Linked DNA regions of Ramlibacter pinisoli. Each later gene encodes a partner of the first gene's protein in a complex. Links are inferred from orthologs where the notes say so. Each region holds a gene or a part of one and is shown in the gene's direction. Other genes may lie near its edges. The genes, in order: trxB and trxA.

Region 1 (11,553 bases):
TACCCGAGCTCGATGGCGTCAAGCACCTCAAACGTGAGAGGCCTGAGCTCCCCGTCGTCCCAGCGAATCCACCCGTAGGTCACAGTCCCCTCCAGGTCGACCAGCGGCGGCTCTTCGATGGCATGCAGGCGGCCAAGGCTGCCGTTCTGGACGCCGATGTCCCACAGGTTCTTGGTGCACAACACCGGCTCGCCGACCCGCAGGCCGCAGTCTTCAAGGCGGCCGCGTTCGTCGTTAAACAGCAAGAGCTTCTTGGCGCTTTCAGCCAGCACCTCCTGGCAAACGGCGTTCACCGATGCACTGCTTGCCGGCCCCTTCTCCCGGGTGAAGGTCAGAACCTGCGTATTGGCTGGGTCTACCAGGTACAACTCCAGGGTCTTGGCCGCCAGGTCCTCTGCCTCGCACTCGATGAAGGCGACTTCAGCCGAAGGCTCGGAAGGTAGCGAAGGCAACGCGCCGCTTCTCACGGCCAAGGCCGTGCTCGCGATGGTTCCACCAAACCGCTTCACTACAGTGAGTTCCACCTTGGGCACCTCTGCGATGTCCGCCAGCGCATGGAGGGTCAGGCCTGGGCCGACGGGTGGAAGCTGGGAAGGGTCGCCAATCAGAATCAAGCGCCCTTCCTCAGGGAGCACGCCCACCAGGCGATACGCGAGTAGCAGGTCCAGCATGCTCGCCTCGTCAACGACGATGGTGCAGTTGGCCGGCAGCGGTTCCTTGGCGACGTTGCGGAGGAACCCGGCGATAGTCATCGTCTTGCGGTTCGTCGCTTCGGCCATTCGCTTGGCGGCGCGGCCGGAGAGGGCCATCAGGTAGATTTCCTGGCCGGCTTTCTCGAGCATCGAGCAAATTGCCTTGAGGACAGTCGTCTTGCCCACACCGGCGCCACCGGTGATAAGCAGTAACGGGTGCACGGCAGCCAAACGAACTGCTTCAGACTGCGCGGCATTCAGTGCGAACCCCGGGATAGCGGCACCTTCCGCCCTCTCTAACTCCCGAATCAGCGCAGCGACGTCGTCGTCGCTCAACAGCTCCGACCTGGCGCCTGACATCAGGGCAACCCTCCGGGCGACTGCTTGTTCCATCGCCCAGGTGCCCAGCCCGAAGAGCGTCGTTCCCCGTTGGATGACATGTCGCGCCGCATCTGCATGCCGCAGGGCTTCTGGCGCACCGTCCTTGCCAACAAAGCCTTCGACCAGTTCGTTAACCTCTGCACAAGTAGCGCAGGTGTGCCCTTGGTCTAGCCGCTTGAACAGCGCTGCTTCGACGGCGGCACCGAGCCTGCGGAAGTCGTTCGCATCTAGCCCAAAGTGCTGACTAGCGACCCAATCAACCGCTCGCCAGGTCATCCCGAACGCAAGGAGCCGATAGGGGTCCTGCTCGACGTGGTCCAGCGCCTCATCCCCGTACGCCAGCAGCAGCTTTTGGGAGACAGACAGATTGAGTCCCATTCGCTGGAAGGCACGCACCGAGTCCGCGTCACCGTACGAGCGCCACCCCTGAACCAGCACGTGCGCCAAGTCATGGCCGACCACCGCCGCCAGGCGGCTCTGGTCTGCCTCATCCAGCGCGTCATAGAGGCTCTCGCCCAGCGACTCCCAGAGCTTGCGAGCTTTGACCTCGCCTATGCCGGGGAATGCAGCGCTGCGAGCGAGAAGCTGCACGATGTGCTCACCCGAGGGGCGCAGCAACTCTGCGCTCTGCGCACGCATGCGCCTCTCGCGCACCCTCCACCCGCCAGCGTCGTACTCGACGTCCTCGTATGTCCCGGAGACATTCCACCACTGGCCTTCTTCAGCGCGGGCGGGCAGCACGCTGCCAGGCACGGAGACTGCATAGCGAGGAGCATCGGGCCGAACGCTCCGGCTCTCGTCGAGTGCCAGCCCTGCTAGGACAACGCCCTGCTCGCCTTGGAAGCGAACCTGCTGCACCCGAAGGCAAATCGTTTCCGAACTGGTGGTCATCGCGGGAGCCGGCCGGATTGAGCTACAAGGGCGTCAAGAGTCTCGAGGCGTTGGAGCCGCCTGCGAAGCTCTGAAACCGTGGCCAGCAGCGCCGCGTTCTCCACCTCCAGTTGCCGCAGCCGCTCGCGTTCGGTCGAGCGCTGCAGCTGCCCTTGAGGACGCAGCGGCAACACTTCACTGACAGAGGTCGGGGGAAGGATGCCGCGAGCCCGGAGACCCGCTTCAAGTTCCTCCAACGCACCTTTGACGCGGGGGTTCTGTCGCAGCACAGAGCGCGCACAACCCACCGCCTTGCAAATTTCGGCCCGATTGAGTTGGCCGCCTCGCACCATCGAACGAGCATCTGCATCTGTGAGTTCGGCCGCCCAGCGCGTGAACGCGGCGAAGTGTTCTGCACCCTTGTCTTGCCCGTTCATCATTCCCATCTCCTCATACTATGTATTATGAGGGGACAAGAACGATCTCGTCAATTGCTTCGTGGCACAGAGCCGACAGGCAGATGCCTACGAAGGCGCTCCGCCTCAATCTCAACTATGTATGAAATGCTGGGCTAAAGAACGGTGGTGGCGCCGATGAACGTGAACAGGCCCGACTCGACGTGCGGCAGGAAGGCGTCCTGCTGGCTCTTGTTGAAGCGGTGCACCTCGTCGACGAAGACGATGGTGCGCCGCTGCTCCAGGCCGTCGCGCGCGCGCTGCGCCGCCTCGACCGCGTCGCGGATGTCTTTCACGCCGCCGAGCACCGCGCTGATGCTGATGAACTGGGCGTCGAACGCGTCGGCCATCAGCCGCGCGATGGTGGTCTTGCCGGTGCCGGGCGGCCCCCACAGGATGCAGCTGTGCGGCTGGCCCGACTCGAACGCGATGCGCAGCGCCATGCCCTCGCCCAGCAGGTGCTGCTGGCCGACGACCTCGCCCAGGGATTGGGGCCGTAGCCGCTCGGCGAGCGGCCGGTGGGGTGTGGCGGGGGCCTTGGGCAAGGCTACTGCCGCACCACGTCCGCGCCCGGCGGCGGCCTGAACTGGAAGGTGTCGGCCGCCAGCGAGGTGTTCACCTGCAGGCGGTCGAACTTCATCACCGACAGCTGGCCGAAGCTGTCGAGGATCTCCAGCACCGCCAGCTCGTTGCCGCGGAAGCCGACCTTGACGCCGTTGAGCTGTCCGTCCCGGGACTTGGGCGTGGCCTGCACCCACTGCAGCCCGTCGCGGTCGGGCACGGCCTGCAGCGTGAAGTCGCGCTGCAGGCTGGCCAGGTCGGGCGCCGCCGCGACGATCGCGGCCGGCGTGGCGCCCAGCACCTGGGCCTGCTTGCGCGCGGTCACCTGGTTGAGGTCGACGTCGTGCAGCCAGAGCGTCTGGCCGTCGGCCACGATGGTCTGCACGAACGGCTTGCGGTAGTCGAAGCGGAAGCGGTTCGGGCGCGCGAACTCGAAGGTGCCGGTGGAGGTCTTGCTGCGCGCCGCCTCGCCCGCACGGGCCGGGGCGGTGACGATCTGGGTGAAGTCTGCGCGGCCGCTGCGCGCGGTCTTGACGAAGGACTCGAGCGCTTCGAGCCCGTCGGCGTGGGCGGCGAGCGCCAGGGTGGCCAGCAGCGTGGCGGCGAGACGTTTCATGCGGTATTGGTGCGGCCCAGCAGGCCGGAAGTTCGCAACCAGGGGTTACTCGGCCCGGGCCGGCACGAGGATCTCGCGCTGGCCCTGGCCGTTCATCGCGCTCACCAGGCCGGCATTCTCCATGTCCTCGACCAGGCGCGCAGCCCGGTTGTAGCCGATCTTGAGGTGCCGCTGGACCAGCGAAATGCTCGCCTTGCGGTTCTTCAGCACCACTTCCACCGCCTGGTCGTACATCGGGTCCTTCTCGCCGCCGCTCTCGCCCAGCACGTCGCCCAGGCCACCCTCGTCGTCCACGGTGCCGCCTTCCAGCACGCCCTCGATGTAGTTGGGCTCGCCGCCCTGCTCCTTGAGGTAGGCCACCACGCGGTGCACTTCCTCGTCGCTGACGAAGGCGCCGTGCACGCGCACCGGCAGCCCGCTGCCGCTGGCCATGTAGAGCATGTCGCCCATGCCCAGCAGCGCCTCGGCGCCCATCTGGTCGAGGATGGTGCGGCTGTCGATCTTGGAGCCGACCGAGAATGCGATGCGGGTCGGGATGTTGGCCTTGATCAGTCCGGTGATCACGTCGACGCTGGGGCGCTGCGTGGCCAGGATCAGGTGGATGCCGGCCGCGCGCGCCTTCTGCGCCAGGCGGGCGATGAGCTCCTCGATCTTCTTGCCCACCACCATCATCAGGTCGGCCAGCTCGTCGATCACCACCACGATGTGCGGCAGCCGCTCGAGCGGCTCGGGGCTGTCGGGTGTCAGGCTGAACGGGTTGTAGATGAACTGTTCCCTGGCCTTGGCGTCGTCGATCTTCTGGTTGTAGCCCGACAGGTTGCGCACGCCCAGCTTGCTCATGAGCTTGTAGCGGCGCTCCATCTCGGCCACGCACCAGTTCAGGCCGTGGGCCGCCTGCCGCATGTCGGTCACCACCGGCGCCAGCAGGTGCGGGATGCCCTCGTAGACCGACATCTCCAGCATCTTGGGGTCGATCATCAGCAGGCGCACGTCGCGCGCCTCGGCCTTGTAGAGCAGCGACAGGATCATCGCGTTGATGCCCACCGACTTGCCCGAGCCGGTGGTGCCGGCCACCAGCACGTGCGGCATCCTGGCCAGGTCGGCGACGATCGGGTTGCCGATGATGTCCTTGCCCAGGCCCATGGTCAGCAGCGACTTGGCCTCGTTGTAGACCTGCGAGCCCAGGATCTCCGACAGCCGGATCGACTGCCGCTTGGCGTTGGGCAGTTCCAGCGCCATGTAGTTCTTGCCCGGGATGGTCTCCACCACCCGGATCGACACCAGCGACAGCGAGCGCGCCAGGTCCTTGGCCAGGTTGACGATCTGGGCGCCCTTGACGCCCGTGGCCGGCTCGATCTCGTAGCGCGTGATCACCGGGCCGGGCTGGGCCAGCACCACCCGCACCTCGACGCCGAAGTCCTTGAGCTTCTTCTCGATCAGGCGCGAGGTCATCTCCAGCGTCTCGGCCGACACGGTCTCCTGCCGCTGCTGGGCGCCGTCGAGCAGGTCGACCTGCGGCAGCTTGCTGTCCGGCAGTTCGGTGAAGAGCGGCTTCTGGCGTTCCTTGGCGACGCGCTCGCTCTTGGGCACCTCGACCACCACCGGCTCGATGAGGACCGGCGTGGGATGGTGCTCCTCGCTCTCGACGCGCTCGACATGCACGATCTCCTCGCGCTCGCGCGCCGCCTGCTGGCCCAGCGCCACGTCCTGCGCGATCTCGCGCTTCTCGCGCCGGGCCCGCACCAGCGACTCGATGCGGGCGCCGATGCGCTCGGCCACGTGGCCCCAGGAAAAGCGGAACACCAGGGCGGCGCAGACGGTGACCAGGGCCACCGCCAGCAGCCCGGAGCCGGTGAACCCCAGCCACTTCACGGCGGCGGGACCGGTGAGCCAGCCCAGCGCGCCGCCGGCATGGTCGGGCAGGTGGCCCTCGAAGCGGTACAGGCGCGACCACTCGAGCGCCGTGCTGGCGCACAGCAGCAGCGCCAGCGCGATCCAGAACGCCAGCTTGCGATGCCGGCCGCCGGCAGCCGGCATCTCGCCGCCGCGCATCCACAGCGCCAGCGTGGCCAGCCAGGCGCGCACGCCTGCGGCGAAGCACCACCAGGCCGAGAACCCGAGCAGGAAGTAGCTGCCGTCGGCCAGCCAGGCGCCGAAGCGGCCGCCCCAGTTGGCCAGCGGCGCGCCGCTGCCGGAGGTGGAGAAGGCCGGATCCTGGGCCGAGTAGCTGAGCAGTGCCAGGAGCCAGAAGACGAGCGCGGCACCGCCGATGACGAGCAGGGCCTCGTGGGCGAACCGGACGGCGGCGGGGCGGGAACTGCCGGCGGCGGACGCCCCGGGATGGGTGAGGGTGTTGAGCGAGTACGTCATCCGTGGGCCGAGGATACCCGTCGCCCCAGCGGTGCGCCACTTGCGCGCGGCGTGGCCGCAACGCCTGCGGAACGGGGCCTCAGCCCAGCGTGCTGAGGCGGTCCTTGATGAGCATCGAGCCGTCCTCGCGGGTCTCGATGAAGCCGCGGTCCTCCAGGTCCTTCATGACCCGGCTGACCATCTCGCGCGAGGCGCCGACCATCTTGGCGATGTCCTGGCGCGAGATGCGCTCGCGGATGGTGGTGTTGCCGTCGCGGTCGGGCTGGCCGAACTCGAGCAGCGCACGGGCCACGCGCCCGTAGACGTCCATCAGCGCCAGCGACTCGATCTTGCGGTCGGCCTGGCGCAGCCGCTGCACCAGCCCCTTCATGATGGCGTAGGCCATCGAGCTGTTCTCGGGCAGGCAGCGCGCGAACTCGGTGCGGCCCAGGGCCAGCATGTCGGTCTGGACCTCGGCGCGCACGGTGGCCGAATGCGGTTCGTTGTCGATGAGGCTCATCTCGCCGATGTAGTCGCCGGGATTGAGCGTGGCCAGGATGACTTCACGGCCGCGCTTGTCGGAGGTGACGACCCGGACCCGGCCGGTGAGGATGATGAACAGCGTGTTGGACTTCTCGCCCTGCTCCACCACGACTTCGCCCCGCTTGAAGCGGCGCTTGGCAACGGCGTCCGCGACCGACTCGGCCTGGTTGGCCGTCAGGAGCGCGAACAGCGGCACCCGGCGGATCAGCTCCAGGTTGGACAGCATCGACATCCGGTTCCCTCCACAGCGGCGTTGCGCGATCGGTTCTTACAATCGGCAGGATTGAAACGCCCAAGCATCTTGTGGCCCGCAGGCCGTTGATACTTGCTCCGATCGCCCTGAACTGTACCCGACCTGTGGGCTTTTCGACACAGGTTCCACCACAATGACCACCAAGCACGCCAAAGTCCTGATCCTCGGCTCCGGCCCTGCCGGTTACACCGCCGCCGTCTACGCGGCGCGCGCCAACCTGAACCCCGTGCTGATCACCGGCATCGCCCAGGGCGGCCAGCTCATGACCACGACGGAAGTCGACAACTGGCCGGCCGACGTCCACGGCGTCGACGGACCGGCGCTGATGCAGCGATTCCTGGAGCACGCCGAACGCTTCAAGACCGAGATCGTCTTCGACCACATCAACAAGGTCGATTTCAGCCGGCGGCCGTTCACCCTCACCGGCGACAGCGGCACCTACACCTGCGACGCGCTCATCCTGGCCACCGGGGCATCGGCTCGCTACCTGGGCCTGCCCTCCGAGACCGCCTTCATGGGCCGCGGCGTGTCGGCCTGCGCCACCTGCGACGGCTTCTTCTACCGCGACCAGGAGACCTGTGTGGTCGGTGGCGGCAACACCGCCGTCGAGGAGGCGCTCTACTTGGCCAACATCGCCAGCAAGGTCTACCTCGTGCACCGGCGCGACAAGTTCCGGGCCGAACCCATCCTGGTCGACAAGCTGATGGACAAGGTCAAGGCCGGCAAGATCGAGCTCAAGCTGTTCAAGACGCTGGACGAGGTGCTGGGCGACAACACCGGCGTGACGGGCATCCGCCTGAAGGACATCCAGACCGGCGCCACCGAGGACCTGCACCTCAAGGGCTGCTTCATCGCCATCGGCCACCACCCCAACACCGACATCTTCAAGGGCCAGCTGGAGATGAAGGATGGTTACATCCTCACCAAGTCGGGCCTGCAGGGTTTCGCCACCATGACCAGCGTGCCGGGCGTGTTCGCGGCCGGCGACGTGCAGGACCATGTGTACCGGCAGGCGATCACCAGTGCCGGCACCGGCTGCATGGCGGCACTGGACGCGCAGCGGTTCCTGGAACAGCAGGAATAAGCGCGACCAACGGCCTGGGGATGGATGCCGGGTCAAGCCCGGCATGACGAGTTTCAGGCGCCGGCAAGCCCGGCGCGACAGCCGCGTCAGCCAACCAGCGTCGCCGGGTCCACGTTCGCGCCGCAGACGATGAGGCACACCGCCTCGTCGGCCGCCGGCACGTAGGCGCCGCAGCGCAGCGCCGCCAGCGGCAGGGCCGCGGCCGGCTCGACGGCCAGCTTCAGTTCCTTCCACAGCCACAGCTGGGCCTCGCGGATCGCGGTATCGGGCAGCAGCAGGGCGTCGCGCACCCAGCGCTGCGTGAGCTCCCAGGCCAGCGTCCCGATGCGCTTGGCGCCCAGCGAATCGGCGGCGATGCCGCTGACGGCCACGTCGACCGGCTGGCCGGCCTGGCGCGCCCGGTGCAGGGTGGGCGCCAGCTCGGGCTCCAGCGCCACGATGCGGGTGCGGTCCTCGAACCAGGCTGCGAGGCCGGCGACCAGCCCGCCGCCGCCCACGCTGACCAGCACCGACCCGGGCAGGCCGCCGGCCTGGCGCTCGATCTCCCAGGCCAGCGTGCCGGCACCGGTGACCACCTCGGGCTGGTCGTAGGCGTGCGTGAGCAGGGCGCCGGTCGCGCGCTGGCGCGCCAGGCAGGCCTCCAGCGCCTCGGCATAGACGGCGCCGGTCACCACCACCTGCGCGCCGAGCTCGCGCAGCCGGGCCTGCTTGGCCGGGCTGCTCACGGTCGGCACGAACACCTCGCAGTGCACGCCCAGCGCCCGGGCCGCGGCGGCGGTGGCGATGCCGGCGTTGCCGCCCGAGGCGACGATGACGCCGGCGGCGGGGACGGGGTTGGACAAAAGCCGGTTCAGCATGCCGCGCGCCTTGAAGCTGCCGCTGGTCTGCAACTGCTCCAGCTTGAGCCAGACCTCGCGGCACTCGATGCCCAGGGCGGCACCCGGCAGGCGCCAGAGCGGCGTCTCGCGGATGAAGCCCGCGTGCCCGTCGCGCAACCGCGCCGCGGCCTGCGCGACGGCGTCGCGGTTCACAGCTTCAGGCCCTTGGGCAACGGGAACTTCATCGTTTCCTCGACGCCGTCCATGCGCTGCAGCGACACCGCGCCCAGCGCGCGGATGCGCTCGATGACCTGGTTGACCAGCAGTTCGGGGGCCGAGGCACCCGCCGTCAGGCCGACCCGCACCTTGCCCTGCAGCCACTCGGGCTGGAGCTCGTCGGCGCTGTCGACCATGTAGCTGTCGACGCCGAGCTTGCGGGCCAGCTCGGCCAGCCTGTTGCTGTTGCTGCTGGTCGGGCTGCCGACCACGATGACCACCTCGACCTGCTGCGACAGCACCTTGACCGCGTCCTGTCGGTTCTGGGTGGCATAGCAGATGTCCTGCTGCTTGGGCTCGCGGATGGCCGGGAAGCGCTGGCGCACGGCGGCGGCGATGCCGGCCGCGTCGTCCACCGACAGCGTGGTCTGGGTGACCACCGCCAGCTTCTCGGTCTGGCCCGGCTGCACCCGGGCGACATCGTCGATGTCCTCGACCAGGTGGATGCCCGATTCGAGCTGGCCCATGGTGCCCTCGACCTCGGGATGGCCCTTGTGGCCGATCATGATGAACTCGTAGCCTTCCCTGGCCAGCTTGGCGACCTCGACGTGGACCTTGGTCACCAGCGGGCAGGTGGCGTCGAACACGTGGAAGCCGCGCTGCCGCGCCTCCTCCTGCACCGCCTTGCTCACGCCGTGGGCCGAGAACACCAGGGTGGCACCGGGCGGCACCTCGGCCAGGTCCTCGATGAAGATGGCGCCCTTGCTCTTGAGGTCGTTGACGACGTAGGTGTTGTGCACGATCTCGTGCCGCACGTAGATCGGCGCGCCGAACTTGGCCAGCGCACGCTCGACGATCTCGATCGCCCGGTCGACGCCGGCGCAGAAGCCGCGCGGCTCGGCGAGCAGGATTTCCTTGGCTGCGGCGGCGCTCATGCGCGAGCCTCCGCGCGCAACGCCGGGGCGACCTGGGGAACGACGGCGCGGCTCATAGCACCCCGATCAGGTGCACCTCGAAGGTGACCGGCTGGCCCGCGAGCGGGTGGTTGAAGTCGAACAGCACCGCATCGGGCTGCCCCTCGCGGCCCACCTGCTGCACGGCGCCGGCGTAGCTGCCCAGCCCGTCGGGCGTGGGGAACTGCACGACGTCGCCCACGTGGTACTGCTCGTGCGGGTCGCCCAGCTCGAGCAGGAGCTTGCGTGCCACCCACTGCAGCATCTCCGGGTTGCGCTCGCCGAAGGCCTCGCCGGGCGGGATGGCGAAGGTGGCGCGTGCGCCCTCCTCCAACCCGAGGAGGCGTTGCTCCACCGCCGGCGACAGTTCGCCGGTTCCCAGCGTCAAAGTGGCGGGCTTGTCGCGGAAGGTGTTGATGATGTCGCCGCCCGGACCGGCCAGGCGGTAGTGCAGCGTGAGGAAGGAACCCGGCTCGACGCGGGGCAGGGATGACGACATGGAACTCTCGGTGAACAGGCCCGATTTTAGGTGGGTGCCCACTGCCCCGCCGCCGGCGCGGCAGTGACCCTGCAGTCCCTGCCCCTGGATGCCCGCCCGCGCGAGAAGCTGCTCGCCCGCGGGCCCGCCGCGCTGTCCGACACCGAACTGCTGGCCCTGCTGCTGCGCACCGGGCTGGCCGGCAAGGGCGTGCTGGCGCTGGCCCAGGAGCTGGTCGATGCCTTCGGCGGCCTTGCCGGGCTGCTGGACGCCGGGCCCGCCGACCTCAAGCGCATCAAGGGGCTGGGCGGCCCGGCCAAGCGCGCCGAGCTGCTGGCCGTGCTGGAACTGGCACGCCGGGCCATGGCCCAGCAGTTGCGCACCCGGGAGGTGTTCGGCTCGCCCGATGCCGTCAAGCACTTCCTCCAGTTGCACCTGGCGCGCCACGCGCACGAGGTCTTCGCGGTGATGTTCCTGGATGCCCAGAACCGGCTGCTCGAACTGGAGATCCTGTTCCGCGGCACGCTGACGCAGACCTCGGTCTACCCGCGCGAGATCGTGGTGCGGGCCCTGGCCCACCATGCGGCCAGCGTCGTGCTCGCGCACAACCACCCCAGCGGCACCGTGCAGCCCTCGCGTGCCGACGAGGCGCTGACGCAGACCCTGAAGGCGGCGCTGGGGCTGGTCGACGTCCGCGTGCTCGACCACGTCATCGTGGCGCCCGGCGGGGCCCTGTCGATGGCGGAGAAAGGGCTGCTGTGACGGCCTGCGGCTAGCGCTCGGGACCCTGGGGCTTGAGCAGCACCACCAGCGCGCCGGCCCCGCCCTCGTCGCCGCGCGCCTGCACGAACGCCAGCACTTCGTTCTTCTGCACCAGCCAGGCCTGCACGCGGCCCTTGAGCACCGGCGTCTTGCCCGGCGAGCCCAGGCCCTTGCCGTGCACCACGCGCACGCAGCGCACGCCCTGCCGGTGCGCCTCGCGGATGAAGCCGGCCAGTGCCTCGCGCGCGTCCTCGCGCCGCAGCCCGTGCAGGTCGAGCTCGCGCTGGATGCTCCAGTGGCCCTTGCGCAGCTTGCGCGTCACGTCCAGGCCGACCCCGGGCCGGCGGAAGCTCAGGGCATCGTCGACATCGAGCAGGGTGCTGGCGTCGAACTCGTCGCTGAGCGACTCTGCCAGCACGCGCTGCTCGTCGAGCTGTTGCTGCACCGGGATCGGTGGCGGCTGGTCCCGCTCCAGCAGCACCCGGGGCGGGTGGCGCAGCCGCTGCACCTGGCCGGCGGCGC
Region 2 (11,457 bases), on another replicon or contig:
GGCTCCACAGCCAGGCGCCCTCGCCGCCCGCGATGCGGTGCGCCATCGCCAACGCCGCTTCCTGCTCCTGCGGCGCCACGCCGAATGCGCGGCCCAGGCGCACCAGGGCGGCGCCGTCCGGCATGCCACTAGCGCCCTGCAACTCCAGCAGCCGATGCACGAGCTCGCCGAAGCGGGAGGCGGCGCTGCGCTCGGTGCGGGCGGGCGCAGTGTCGGCCGCCCGGCGCACGGGTCCCGCGGGGACGACCGGGATGACGACAGGCGCGAGGGCCTCCTGCGCCCCCATGGCCACGCCATCCTCGGGCAGTTCGGCCGGCTGGCACAGCGGCACCAGCCGTTGCCACCAGCTGGGCGCGGCCGCCACGCCGCGCGGCTCCACGCTGGAGAGGACCAATTCGCGTTGGGCCCGCGTCATGGCGACGTACAAGGCATTGAGTTCCTCGCGCGCGCGCGCCGCCAGTTCTTCCGCAAGGGCCGCGGTGTGACAGCCGGGCGGCCGGGTCTCGCTGGCCAGGAAGCTGAAGCGGCGCGGGGCCGCCTGCTCGCCCGGCCAGTCGACCAGCACGCCCATGGTTTCCGGCCGCGGCGGGCCGGCATCGGTGTCGAGCAGCAGCACGATGGGCGCTTCCAGCCCCTTGGCACCGTGCACGGTGAGAAGGCGCACCGCGGCGGCCACCCCCACGGCCGGCCCGCGCACGCCCTGCGCACGCAGGGCTCGCACGAACGCGTACGGCGTGGCGTAGCGCCCGCCTTCCAGCTGGAGGGCAGCCCCCGGCAGTGCGCGCAGGTTGGCCAGCGCCGCATCGCGCAGGGCGGGCGGCACCGAGGCGGCATAGCGCGCCAGCACGTCGCCCTGCTGGCAGATCGCGTCCAGGGCATCGTGGGGCGGCAGCTTGCGCACCAGCTGGCGCCAGCCCGCCAGCGTCTGGCCGACGGCGACCAGGGGGGCGTCGAGCCCGTCGCCGGCGCAAAGCAACTCCAGCCAGGAGCGCGGCGTGCCTTCCGCGCGGCGGCGGCGCGCCAGCTCGGCCAACTGCACCAGCGCCGGGTCGCCCAGGCCGAACACGGGAGACTTGAGGACTCGGGCGAGCGACAGGTCGTGCGTGGGTGAGACCAGGACGTCGAGCAGCGCGACCAGGTCCTGCACCTCCGGCGCCTCGCCCAGGTCGGTCTTCTCGGGCTGCTGGGCCGGCACGCGCAGCAGCCGCAGTTCGTCTTCCAGGACCGCGAGGCGATCGCGCTTGCGTGCCAGCACCAGGATCTCGGCCGGCGGCACACCGGCCTGGATGCGGCCAGCGATCCAGCGCGCTGCCTGCCGGCATTCGAGGGTGACGAGATGTTCCTCGGGCAGCTCGCGCGGCTCGGACAGGCTGTCGCGCCAGCCTTGCGGCTGCGCGTCGGCCGCGCGCACGGGGACGGGCCGGGCGACGACGGGCAGGTGCAGCAGGTTGCCGCGATCGCGCGAGCCGGTGCTGTGGACCCGGAAGTCCTGGTACTGGCCGGCGGCCTGCGCCTCGGCCATCACGTGGTTGACGGCGGCCAGCACCTCGGGCGCATTGCGCCGCGTGTGGTCGCAGCTGAGCCGCACGCCACCGAGGCCCTGCGCCACGAACCGCTGGGCGGCCGCGAACACTTGCGGCTCGGCGCGGCGGAACCGGTAGATGCTCTGCTTGGGATCGCCGACGATGAACACGCTGGGGGGCGTGCCACCGGCCCCGGCGTAACCGCTCAGCCAGGCGTACAGGGCCTGCCACTGCAGCGGGTTGGTGTCCTGGAACTCGTCGACCAGCAGGTGCCGGACGTGGGTGTCGAGCCGCTCCTGGATCCATCCCGACAGGACGGGGTCGGACAGCAGGCGGTGGGCCGCCTGTTCCACGTCGCTCATGTCGACCCAGCCCTCGTCGCGCTTGAGCGCGGCGAACTCGTGCACCAGCAGCCGCGACAGCCGGGTCAGGCGCTGGTGGTGCAGCCAGGCCTCGTGCTGCGCCTGGGCGCGGCACAGCCGCTGCAGCTCCGCCTCGGCTTCCTGGGCTGCCTCGTATTTGGCCAGGTGCTGCGTCAGCCGGTCGTCGCCGGCAACGAAGAACGCCTTGCGCAGCATGGCCAGGCGCTGACCGGGATCGTCGAGCGCGAAGGCATCGACCACGGCGTCGGCCGCCTTGCGCGGAGTCTTGTTCTCCTGCGCTCCGAGCAGCCGTGCACGCGCAAGCCAGCGGTCGCGAGCGCCCGGCGTGGCGAGCGATGCGTCCGGGCGGGCGAAGGCGGCGAAATCCGGGAACAGCGCCGCGAAGGGCTGGACGGACCCGGCCACCACGCCGGCGCCATCGGCCAGCATGAACTCGACCCGCTTGGACAGGGCTGCACGCAAGGCCTTCAGGGTCTGGAAGCGGCCGTGGGCGGCGACCGACTCCTCGTAGTCGCGCCGGGCCTGCGGATCGGTGACCACCACGGCATGGAAGCGGCGCCAGACCTTGTCGACCGCCTCGGTGTCGTCCTCCAGCAGAGTGTGGCGCGGCGGCAGCCCCAGCGCCTCCAGCGTGGCGAGCGGCGCGTTGCGCAGCAGTGCCGCGAACCAGCCGTGGAAGGTGCGGATCTGGACCGGCCGGCCGCCGGCCAGCAACCGGGCGTGCAGCGTGCGCAAGGGATCCGCGAGGCCCTGCGCCTCGGCGGCCGGCACACCGCGCAGCTGCAGTTCGGCGGCCAGCACGGCCGGCTCGGCCGTCGAGAAGGCTTGCAGCCACTCCTGCAAGCGTTGCCGCATCTCGCCGGCCGCCTTGCGCGTGAACGTGATGGCCAGCACTTCGTGCGGCTGGGCGCCGTCGAGCAGCGCACGCAGGATGCGCGACACCAGCATCCAGGTCTTGCCGGCGCCGGCGCAGGCCTCCACGGCCACGCTGCGCCGCGGATCACACGCCACCGCGTAGAACGCCGGTGGCGGCACGCGGACACCGTCGATTTCGTACGCCAGGTCCGTCACGGGTGATGCCTCAGCCATGCCACGCATCCCGTCGGCACAGGCCGCGCGCGGCGCAGAACTCGCACACGCGGCCTTCGCCCAGCGCCGGCAACGAGGCGCCGGCTGCGATGCGGCCCAGGTCATGCACGATGCCGGCAACCAGCGCGTCCCGGGCTTCGACGACGGCGGGCTGCTCCACCTTGTGCGTCTCGCCGCGTTCGCCCACGTTCACGTAGGCGGCCGCCAGTGTGTCGTCCTCCAGCAGCGCCGCGTAGAACGCCAGCTGGGTGTCCTCGTCGGGCAGTTTCACCCGGTCGCGGGAGGCCTGCAGGGCCTCGGTCTTGTAGTCGACGACCATGCGGCGGCCGTCCGCGAGCCGATCGATGCGATCGATGCGGCCGACCAGCCGGATGTCGCCGAGCCGGATCTCGTGCTCGGTCTCGGCGGTCTCGAAGCCGGCGCCGGCCGCCTCGTGCTTGTCCTGCCACGCCAGGTAGCCGGCGCGCACCTGCGGCCATGCGGCCGCGAACGGCAGGAACTCGCCGTCCGCCAGGCCGGCGCTCGACGTCGCCGATGCGGCGCAGCGGTCGATCAGGGTCAGGCGGTCCGTGCCGGGCTCGTCCTGCAAGGCCCGGTGGTAGTCGCGCAGGACCAGGTGCAACCAGTTGCCGAAGTCGCGCTTGTCGACCTCGACGTCGATCTCGGCGGCTTCCTGCAGGCCGAGCTGGCGCAGCGCGAAGAAGCGGTAGGGGCAGCGACGCAGGTCCTCGTAGGCACTGGCGGAGAGCGGGTCGACCGGCAGGGACGGCGCGACCGGCAGCGGCCGCGCAACCGGCCGCGCATCGAGCTCCCGCAAGGCGCGCGGATCAGGCGCCGGCGACAGGCCGGGCTGCTGCAGGCGCAGGGCCTGCACCAGCGGACTGGGCAGGACGGGCTCGCCGCTGTCGTCACTGGCGCGCCAGAGCAGGTCGACATGCGGGACGCGCAGTGCGTTGCGCCACCCGGCCTGCTGCTCGCGCGCCAGGTCCTCGCGCGACGGCAGTCCGAGAGCGGCGCGCTGGGCGGTGGTCCAGGCGCCGGGCGGCTCCGGGGCGGCCGGCAGGCGGACCTCGTCACAGCCGGGCATCACCAGCGCAGCGAAATCGCGCGCGAGCAGCTGGTGGAACGGCAGGATCACCACGTCCTCGATGGCGGGAGCCGGCGGGACGAAGCTGGCGCCCTCGAGGCTGTCGTCGACCCAGGTCGAGAACTCCGTGGCAGTGAGCCGACGGCTGCCGTGGGGAAGCAGGAGCCATTCGGCCTGGGCCGCGTCGGACAGCGCGAGCACGTCAAGGACCTGCGCCCCGGCCGCGTCGGCGTGCAGGCTGTCCCAGTGGCCGGTTGTTTCCAGCAGTTCGCGTAGCGCTTCCTGCCACTGCCGCAGGGGACGCGCAGCCTGCAGGGTGGCGCGCCAGGCGTCGGCCAGGGCCACGCTGTCGTCGGCCAGGCCGCGCGCATCGGACCAGTCGCGCAGACCGGCGCGGCGCACGCGCCGCTCCAGCGCGGAGGTGGAGCCGCTCGGGACCGCGGGTGCGTTCTTCAGCCAGTCGAGCACCACATCGGTCGACGCGTCATGCCGGCACGCGCGCAGCAGGCCCATGACGTGGGCGGCCGCGCGCGTGGTCGAGAGCTTCCAGCCGGTCTCGTCGCGCACCGCGACACCGCGGCCGTCGAGCAGCGCACGCACGCGCCGCGTCAACACGCGGTCGATGGCGGCCAGCGCGACCGGCGCACGGCCGGCTTCCAGGTGCCGCAGCACACTGGCCGCCGCGAGTTCCGCTTCCTGGGCCGGGTCGGCGGCCTGGTGGAGTGCGAGCTTGCCGGAGGACTGCGGGCCGTCGAGCGACAGGCGCACGGCCTTGTCGCCGGCGAGGGCAGCCAGGGTCCCGCCCAGTGCGTCAGCCTGGAAGCCTTCGCAGATCACCAGCAGGTCGAGGTCTGCGAGCACGCGGCTGTCCAGCAAGGGATCGGTGGCGTAGCGGCTGGCGGCAGCCCACTCGAGCGCGATGCGGGCGATGGCCGCCTCGAGTGCGAGCACCGGCGAATCGAGCCCGGACGACACGGCCTGGCGCGCCTGGGCGGCCCACGCCGCGCGTTCGGCGGGCGGTCGGGCGGCGGCTGCGGCCGCAGCCTGCCAAGCCGCTTCCACCAGCGCGCCGGCGAGCGAGCCGGCCCGTGTCGCGAGCCCGGCGCGTTCCAGCCAGCCGCGCGCGGTGAGCACGTCGCGGCCCATGTCGAAGGCGAGGTCGTCGGGACCGGGCGACTGGCCCAGGCGGGCCGCCCAGTTCATGCTGGTCTCGAAGCGGGGCGCGAATCCGTCGGGCTGCAGCAACGACCAGGCGCGTCGGGCGACCGGCATCAGCTGCGCATACGGCACCAGCACCACGGTGCGCGATGCATGCGCGCGGCGATCGCTCAGCAGACCTCGCACATGGCCCAGCACACGGGCCCAGAGCACGGCGGACCGATGGTCCGGCGCTATCCCATCCATAGCATCCTCCCACCCGCCCGCTCCCGGTGTGGGACCTTGGTTTCTGTCACAATGCCCTGACTGTAGCGGCATCGATCGTGACTCCATCGATCGCCACGTAGAAAGGAACTCCCCCCATGGCCAGCGACCTGATCAAGCACATCTCCGACGCCAGCTTCGAAGCCGACGTCCTGCAGGCGGGCAAGCCCGTCCTGGTGGACTACTGGGCCGAGTGGTGCGGTCCCTGCAAGATGATCGCGCCCATCCTCGACGAGGTGTCCGACTCCTACAAGGACAAGCTGCAGGTCGCCAAGATGAACGTGGACGAGAACCGCGACATCCCGGCCAAGTTCGGCATCCGTGGCATCCCCACGCTCATGCTGTTCAAGGACGGCCAACTGGCCGCCACCAAGGTCGGCGCGATGAGCAAGGCGCAGCTCACGGCCTTCCTCGACCAGCAACTGGCCTGAGCGGCCATCCCGGGCCGGCGGCCCGGCCCATCCGACGGGGCGCGCCAGCGCCCCGTTGTCGTTCCGGCGCCCACCGCCCGGATTTATTGCATAATCTGACGAATCGCTGAACCGCATCGCCGCGGTCAGTTCGATCCCCGGTCCGCCTGGCGCCTCTGCCTGGCTCCAGGACCTCCCCCCGCCGACCCAACAATGCCCGACCCCACCGGGGTCCATCCAAAGCAGTCGAGCCATGCACCTCAACGAACTCAAGGCGCTCCACGTCTCCGAAGTCCTCAAACAAGCCGAGGAACTGGAGATCGAGAACACCGGCCGCATGCGCAAGCAGGAGCTGATGTTCGCCATCATCAAGAAGCGCGCCCGCGCCGGCGAGCAGGTGTTCGCGGACGGCGTGCTGGAGATCCTGCCCGACGGCTTCGGCTTCCTGCGCAGCCCGGACACCAGCTACACGGCGAGCACGGACGACATCTACATCTCTCCCTCCCAGGTGCGGCGCTTCAACCTGCACACGGGCGACATGATCGAGGGCGAAGTCAGGACCCCCAAGGACGGCGAGCGCTACTTCGCTCTGACCAAGCTGGACAAGGTCAACGACGGCCCGCCGGAGCAGAACAAGCACAAGGTGATGTTCGAGAACCTCACGCCGCTGTTCCCGAAGGAGCAGATGAAGCTGGAGCGTGACGCGTTCAAGGGCGAAGAGAACATCACCGGTCGCATCATCGACATCATCGCCCCCATCGGCAAGGGCCAGCGCGCCCTGCTGGTGGCGCCGCCCAAGAGCGGCAAGACGGTGATGATGCAGCACATGGCCCACGCGATCGCGGCCAACTACCCCGACAGCCACATGATGGTGCTGCTGGTGGACGAGCGGCCCGAGGAAGTGACCGAGATGCAGCGCTCGGTGAAGGCCGAGGTCATCGCCTCCACCTTCGACGAACCGGCCGCCCGCCACGTGCACGTGGCCGAGATGGTGATCGAGCGCGCCAAGCGCCTGGTGGAGCTGAAGAAGGACGTGGTGATCCTGCTGGACTCCATCACCCGCCTGGCCCGCGCCTACAACAACGTCGTTCCCTCGTCGGGCAAGGTGCTCACCGGCGGCGTCGACGCCAATGCCCTGCAGCGCCCCAAGCGCTTCCTGGGCGCCGCGCGCAACGTCGAGGAAGGCGGCTCGCTGACCATCATCGCTACCGCCCTGATCGACACCGGCTCGCGCATGGACGAGGTGATCTTCGAGGAGTTCAAGGGCACGGGCAACAGCGAAATCCACCTGGACCGCCGCCTGTACGAGAAGCGCGTCTTCCCGTCGATCCAGCTCAATCGCAGCGGCACCCGCCGCGAGGAACTGCTGCTGGCCCCCGAGATCCTGCAGAAGACCCGCATCCTGCGCCAGTTCATGTACAACATGGACGAGATCGAGGCGATGGAGATGGTCCTGAAGTCCATGAAGGCCACCAAGACCAACGTCGAGTTCTTCGACATGATGCGCCGCGGCGGCTGATCACCGCTCTCGCGCTATAATCGAAGGCTGTCTTGCGGAAAGTAGTCCGGATGTCCCGGGCCGGCTCCCGCACCTGATCGAAGGAGAAGACCATGGCCAAAGAAGGCATCCACCCGAACTACCGCGACGTCCTGTTCGTGGACCTGTCCAACGGGTTCAAGTTCGTCACCCGCTCCTGCGTCAGCACCAAGGAGATGGGCAAGACCGACGACGGCAAGGAACTGCCGATGTTCAAGCTCGACACCTCGAGCGAATCGCACCCGTTCTACACGGGCACCCAGAAGTCCGTGAACGACATGGGCGGCCGGGTCGACAAGTTCTTCAAGAAGTTCGGCAAGACGGCCGCCAAGTAAGCAGCCGTCCCGCACGAAAAGGGCAGCCCGGGCGACCGCGCTGCCTTTTTTGTTGCCGCGGCGCGGCAAGCCCCGGACCGCTGCCTATGACACACTCGCGCGCGTGAACCAGCCCACCCCCGCCATCGTCGCCCAGAGCGCCGTGCGGCGGCTGCCGCGGCTCGCGCTGTTCCTGTTCTGTGCCGCCTATGTGCTGCCCGGCTTCGTCGGCCGCGAGCCGTGGAAGAACGCCGACATCACGGCGTTCGGCTACATGCACGAACTGGCCACCGGCGCCGCCAACTGGCTGGCCCCCACGCTGCTGGGCCAGCCGCCGGAGTTCGACGCACTGCTGCCCTACTGGCTGGGCGCCTGGGCCATCCGGCTGACCCAAGCCTGGTTGCCGGCCGACGTGGCCGCCCGGCTTCCCTTCATCGCGCTGCTGGTCCTGACGTTGCTGGCCACCTGGTACGGCATCTACCAGCTGGCCCGCACCACCCGGGCCCAGCCGGTCCCGTTCGCCTTCGGCGGCGAGGCCCTTCCGACCGATTACGCCCGCGCCATCGCCGACGGCGGCATGCTGGCCCTCATCGCCTGCCTGGGACTGGCGCAGCTGAGCCATGAAACGACGCCCGCCCTGGCGCAGCTCGGTTGCTCGGCCCTGGCCTTCTATGGCATGGCCGCCTTGCCCGACCGCAGGCCAGCTCCCTTGCTGGCGATCGCCGCCGGCCTCGTGGGGCTGGCCCTCAGTGGCGCCCCGACCACCGCCGTGCTGCTGGCGATTGGCGGCGGAGCGATCACGCTGCTCGATCCGGCCAGGGACGAGTCGCCGCACAGCCCGGCCTGGCTCTCGGCCGTCGTCCTGCTGGTCGTGGCCGGTGTCGTGGTGCTGCTCGCCGGCCAGCTCGGCCTCTGGCGCTGGCGGCTCTGGCCGCAAGGCCAGCGCGACTGGCAGGCGGCCGGCAAGCTGCTGCTGTGGTTCACCTGGCCGGCGGGGCCCCTGGCGATGTGGACGGTCTGGCGCTGGCGCCGGCAGTTGAGCAGCCGCCATGTCGCCCTGCCGCTGTGGTTCGCCGCCGTCGCCATTGCCTCGACATTGCTGACGCCCTCCTCCGACCGTTCGCTGCTGCTCGGCCTGCCGGCGCTCGCGGCCCTGGCAGCGTTCGCGCTGCCGACCCTCAAGCGCAGCGTCTCTGCCCTGATCGACTGGTTCACCCTACTGTTCTTCACCGGCTGCGCGGTGGTGATCTGGGTCGTCTGGATCTCGCTGCAGACGGGCGTGCCGGCCCAGCCCGCCGCCAACGTCGCCCGCCTTGCGCCCGGGTTCGTTCCGAGCTTCTCCGCCATCGCCTTCGCTGCCGCCCTGGCCGGCACGCTGGCCTGGGCCTGGCTGGTGAAATGGCGTGCCGGTCGGCACCGCTCGGTCCTGTGGAAGAGCCTGGTGCTGCCGGCGGGTGGCTCTGCCCTCTGCTGGCTCCTGATGATGACCCTGTGGCTGCCGGTGCTGGACTACGCGCGCAGCTACGCGCCTGTCGTGCGAGGGGTGACCCAGGCGATGGGCCGGCCCACCTGCATCCAGGAGTTCGGCCTCAACCGCGGGCAGGTGGCGGCCTTCCGCTTCCATGGCCAGCTCGAGGTGCACGCCGCCGGCGCCGACGAAGACTGTCCCTGGCTGGTGATCGCGTCCGACTACCAGCCGGTCGCCACGATGGCGCTGGACATGAAGCGCTGGACGCCGGTCGTCACCGTGCGCCGGCCCACCGACGCCAAGGACAACGTCCTGCTCTATCGCTTCCACCGGCCCGGCAGTTGATGGCGGAGTTGCGGACCATCGCCCGCCACGCGGGGACGGTGCTCGTGGGCCAGCTCGCCACCATGGCGTTCGGCGTCGCCGACACCATGATCGCCGGCCGCTACCGCACCGACGCCCTGGCGGCCCTCTCGGTCGGCTCGGCGGTCTACATCAGCATCTTCGTGGCGCTGACCGGCCTGGTACAGGCGCAACTGCCGGCTTGGGCGCAACTGCGCGGAGCCGGCCGCGAGGCGGAGGTCGGCCGCTCCGTGCGGCAGGCGCTCTATCTGTGCCTGGTGGCCTCGGCCGCGGGCATCGCTGTCCTGCGCTGGCCGGGCCCGCTGCTACAGTGGGCCCAGGTGCCCCCGTCGCTCGAAGGCGAGGTGCAGGCCTACCTGGGCATCCTGGCTCTCGCCTTGCCCGCCGCCCTGCTGTTCCGGGGTTACTCCACGCTCAACCAGGCCCTGGGCAAGCCGGTCCTGGTGACCTGGCTGCAGACCGGTGCGCTGGCGGTGAAGGTGCCGCTGTCGATCTGGCTGACCTTCGGCGGCGCCGGCGTTCCCGCCCTGGGCCTGGCCGGTTGCGCCTGGGCCACCGTCATCGTCCAGTACCTGCTGCTGGTGCTGGCGATCGCCACCATCCGCTTTGGATCGTTCTATGCGCCCTACCGGATCTGGCAGCGGATCGAGCCGCCCGATGGGGCCACCCTGCGCGGATTCGCCCGGCTGGGCGTGCCCACTGCCCTGGCGGTCATGGTGGAGGTCACGTCCTTCACGCTGATGGCCCTGTTCATTGCCCGCCTGGGCAGCCAGGCCTCGGCCAGCCACCAGATAGCGGCCAACCTCACGGCGGTGCTGTACATGATGCCGCTCTCGCTGGGCCTGGCGGTGAGCGCGCGGGTGAGCTACTGGCTCGGCAGCGGCGACGAGCGCCAGGCGCGCCAGGCCCTGCGCCTGGGCTACAAGCTGGGCCTCGCGCTGGCAGCCTCCAGCGCGGTGCTGGTGCTGCTCGGACGCCACGCCATCGCCCACCTCTATGCCGGCGACAAGCCCGAGGTGGTCGCAGCCGCGGGCAGCCTCCTGCTCTGGGGGGCGGCCTACCACGTGGCCGACGCCCTGCAAGCCCTCAGCTTCTTCGTGCTGCGCAGCTACGGCGTCGCCAATCGGCCGCTGGTCGTCTATTGCGTGCTGCTCTGGGGCGTCGGCTTGGGAGGCGGCTACGTGCTGGCCTACCAAGGCCTAGGAACCCTGGCTCCCATGCAGTCGCCGGCGGCGTTCTGGGCCGCGGGAGCCTTCGCGCTGGCGGCGACCGCGGCCACCTTGTTCATCCTGCTGTGGCGGGTTGTCCGCTCCCGGCGTCCTTCGTTCGCTTGAGCGGGCGCATCCTCCCGGCCGGGAAAGTGATGGCAAAGCAGGACCCAACGCCCGGCGTGCTGTCGATGCGCAACTGCGCACCGTGGCGCTGCACCACGTGCTTGACGATGGCCATGCCGAGGCCGGTGCCGCCGGTTTCGCGCGAACGGCTGCGGTCGACGCGATAGAACCGCTCGGTCAGCCGCGGCAGGTGCTCGGCCGCGATGCCTGGACCGGTGTCGCGCACGCTGAACTCGCCCCGGCCATCCGGCAACACGCGCCAGGCAACGGCCACCTCGCCACCCGACGGGGTATAGCGCACGGCATTGCTCACCAGGTTGGACATCGCGCTGAGCCATTCGGATGGCGCGCCCGACACCTCGTGGTGCGCGGTGGTGTCGAAGTGCAGGTCCAGCGACTTGTCCAGCACCGACGCCAGCGAGAGCGCCTCCTGCTCGCACTGGGCCAGGAAGGACGCGACCGGCGTCCACTCACCGGCCCCTGGCGCCGGGCTGCCTTCGAGCCGCGAGAGCGTGAGCAGGTCGCTC

The links.
Region 2: the proteins of trxB (region 1) and trxA are in contact, whole or in part, in a crystal structure (PDB 1F6M), measured with the Escherichia coli proteins. The link is inferred for Ramlibacter pinisoli from one-to-one orthologs.

The regions. Positions count from the first base shown.
Region 1 is NZ_WSEL01000003.1:1,690,973-1,702,525, forward strand. Bases 5,979-8,828 are described here. They hold trxB (thioredoxin-disulfide reductase), read left to right. Parts: upstream 5,979-6,853; coding sequence 6,854-7,804; downstream 7,805-8,828. Other genes in these bases: GON04_RS09395 (Crp/Fnr family transcriptional regulator), read right to left, coding at 6,025-6,699; GON04_RS09405 (serine/threonine dehydratase), read right to left, coding at 7,891-8,828. Also shown: GON04_RS09370 (AAA family ATPase), read right to left, coding at 1-1,964; GON04_RS09375 (VPA1267 family protein), read right to left, coding at 1,961-2,380; outer membrane lipoprotein periplasmic chaperone LolA, read right to left, coding at 2,946-3,575; GON04_RS09390 (DNA translocase FtsK), read right to left, coding at 3,621-5,945; more of GON04_RS09405, read right to left, coding at 8,829-8,835; ispH (4-hydroxy-3-methylbut-2-enyl diphosphate reductase), read right to left, coding at 8,832-9,773; GON04_RS09415 (FKBP-type peptidyl-prolyl cis-trans isomerase), read right to left, coding at 9,826-10,290; RadC family protein, read left to right, coding at 10,354-11,031; GON04_RS09425 (Smr/MutS family protein), read right to left, coding at 11,042-11,553.
Region 2 is NZ_WSEL01000009.1:585,783-597,239, forward strand. What follows is about bases 4,515-7,268. They hold trxA (thioredoxin TrxA), read left to right. Parts: upstream 4,515-5,602; coding sequence 5,603-5,935; downstream 5,936-7,268. Other genes in these bases: GON04_RS17315 (PD-(D/E)XK nuclease family protein), read right to left, coding at 4,515-5,453; rho (transcription termination factor Rho), read left to right, coding at 6,168-7,268. In the rest of the region: GON04_RS17310 (UvrD-helicase domain-containing protein), read right to left, coding at 1-2,995; more of GON04_RS17315, read right to left, coding at 2,988-4,514; more of rho, read left to right, coding at 7,269-7,433; GON04_RS17330 (type B 50S ribosomal protein L31), read left to right, coding at 7,526-7,786; GON04_RS17335 (hypothetical protein), read left to right, coding at 7,890-9,578; GON04_RS17340 (MATE family efflux transporter), read left to right, coding at 9,578-10,930; phosphate regulon sensor histidine kinase PhoR, read right to left, coding at 10,881-11,457. UniProt on the Escherichia coli protein: Participates in various redox reactions through the reversible oxidation of its active center dithiol to a disulfide and catalyzes dithiol-disulfide exchange reactions.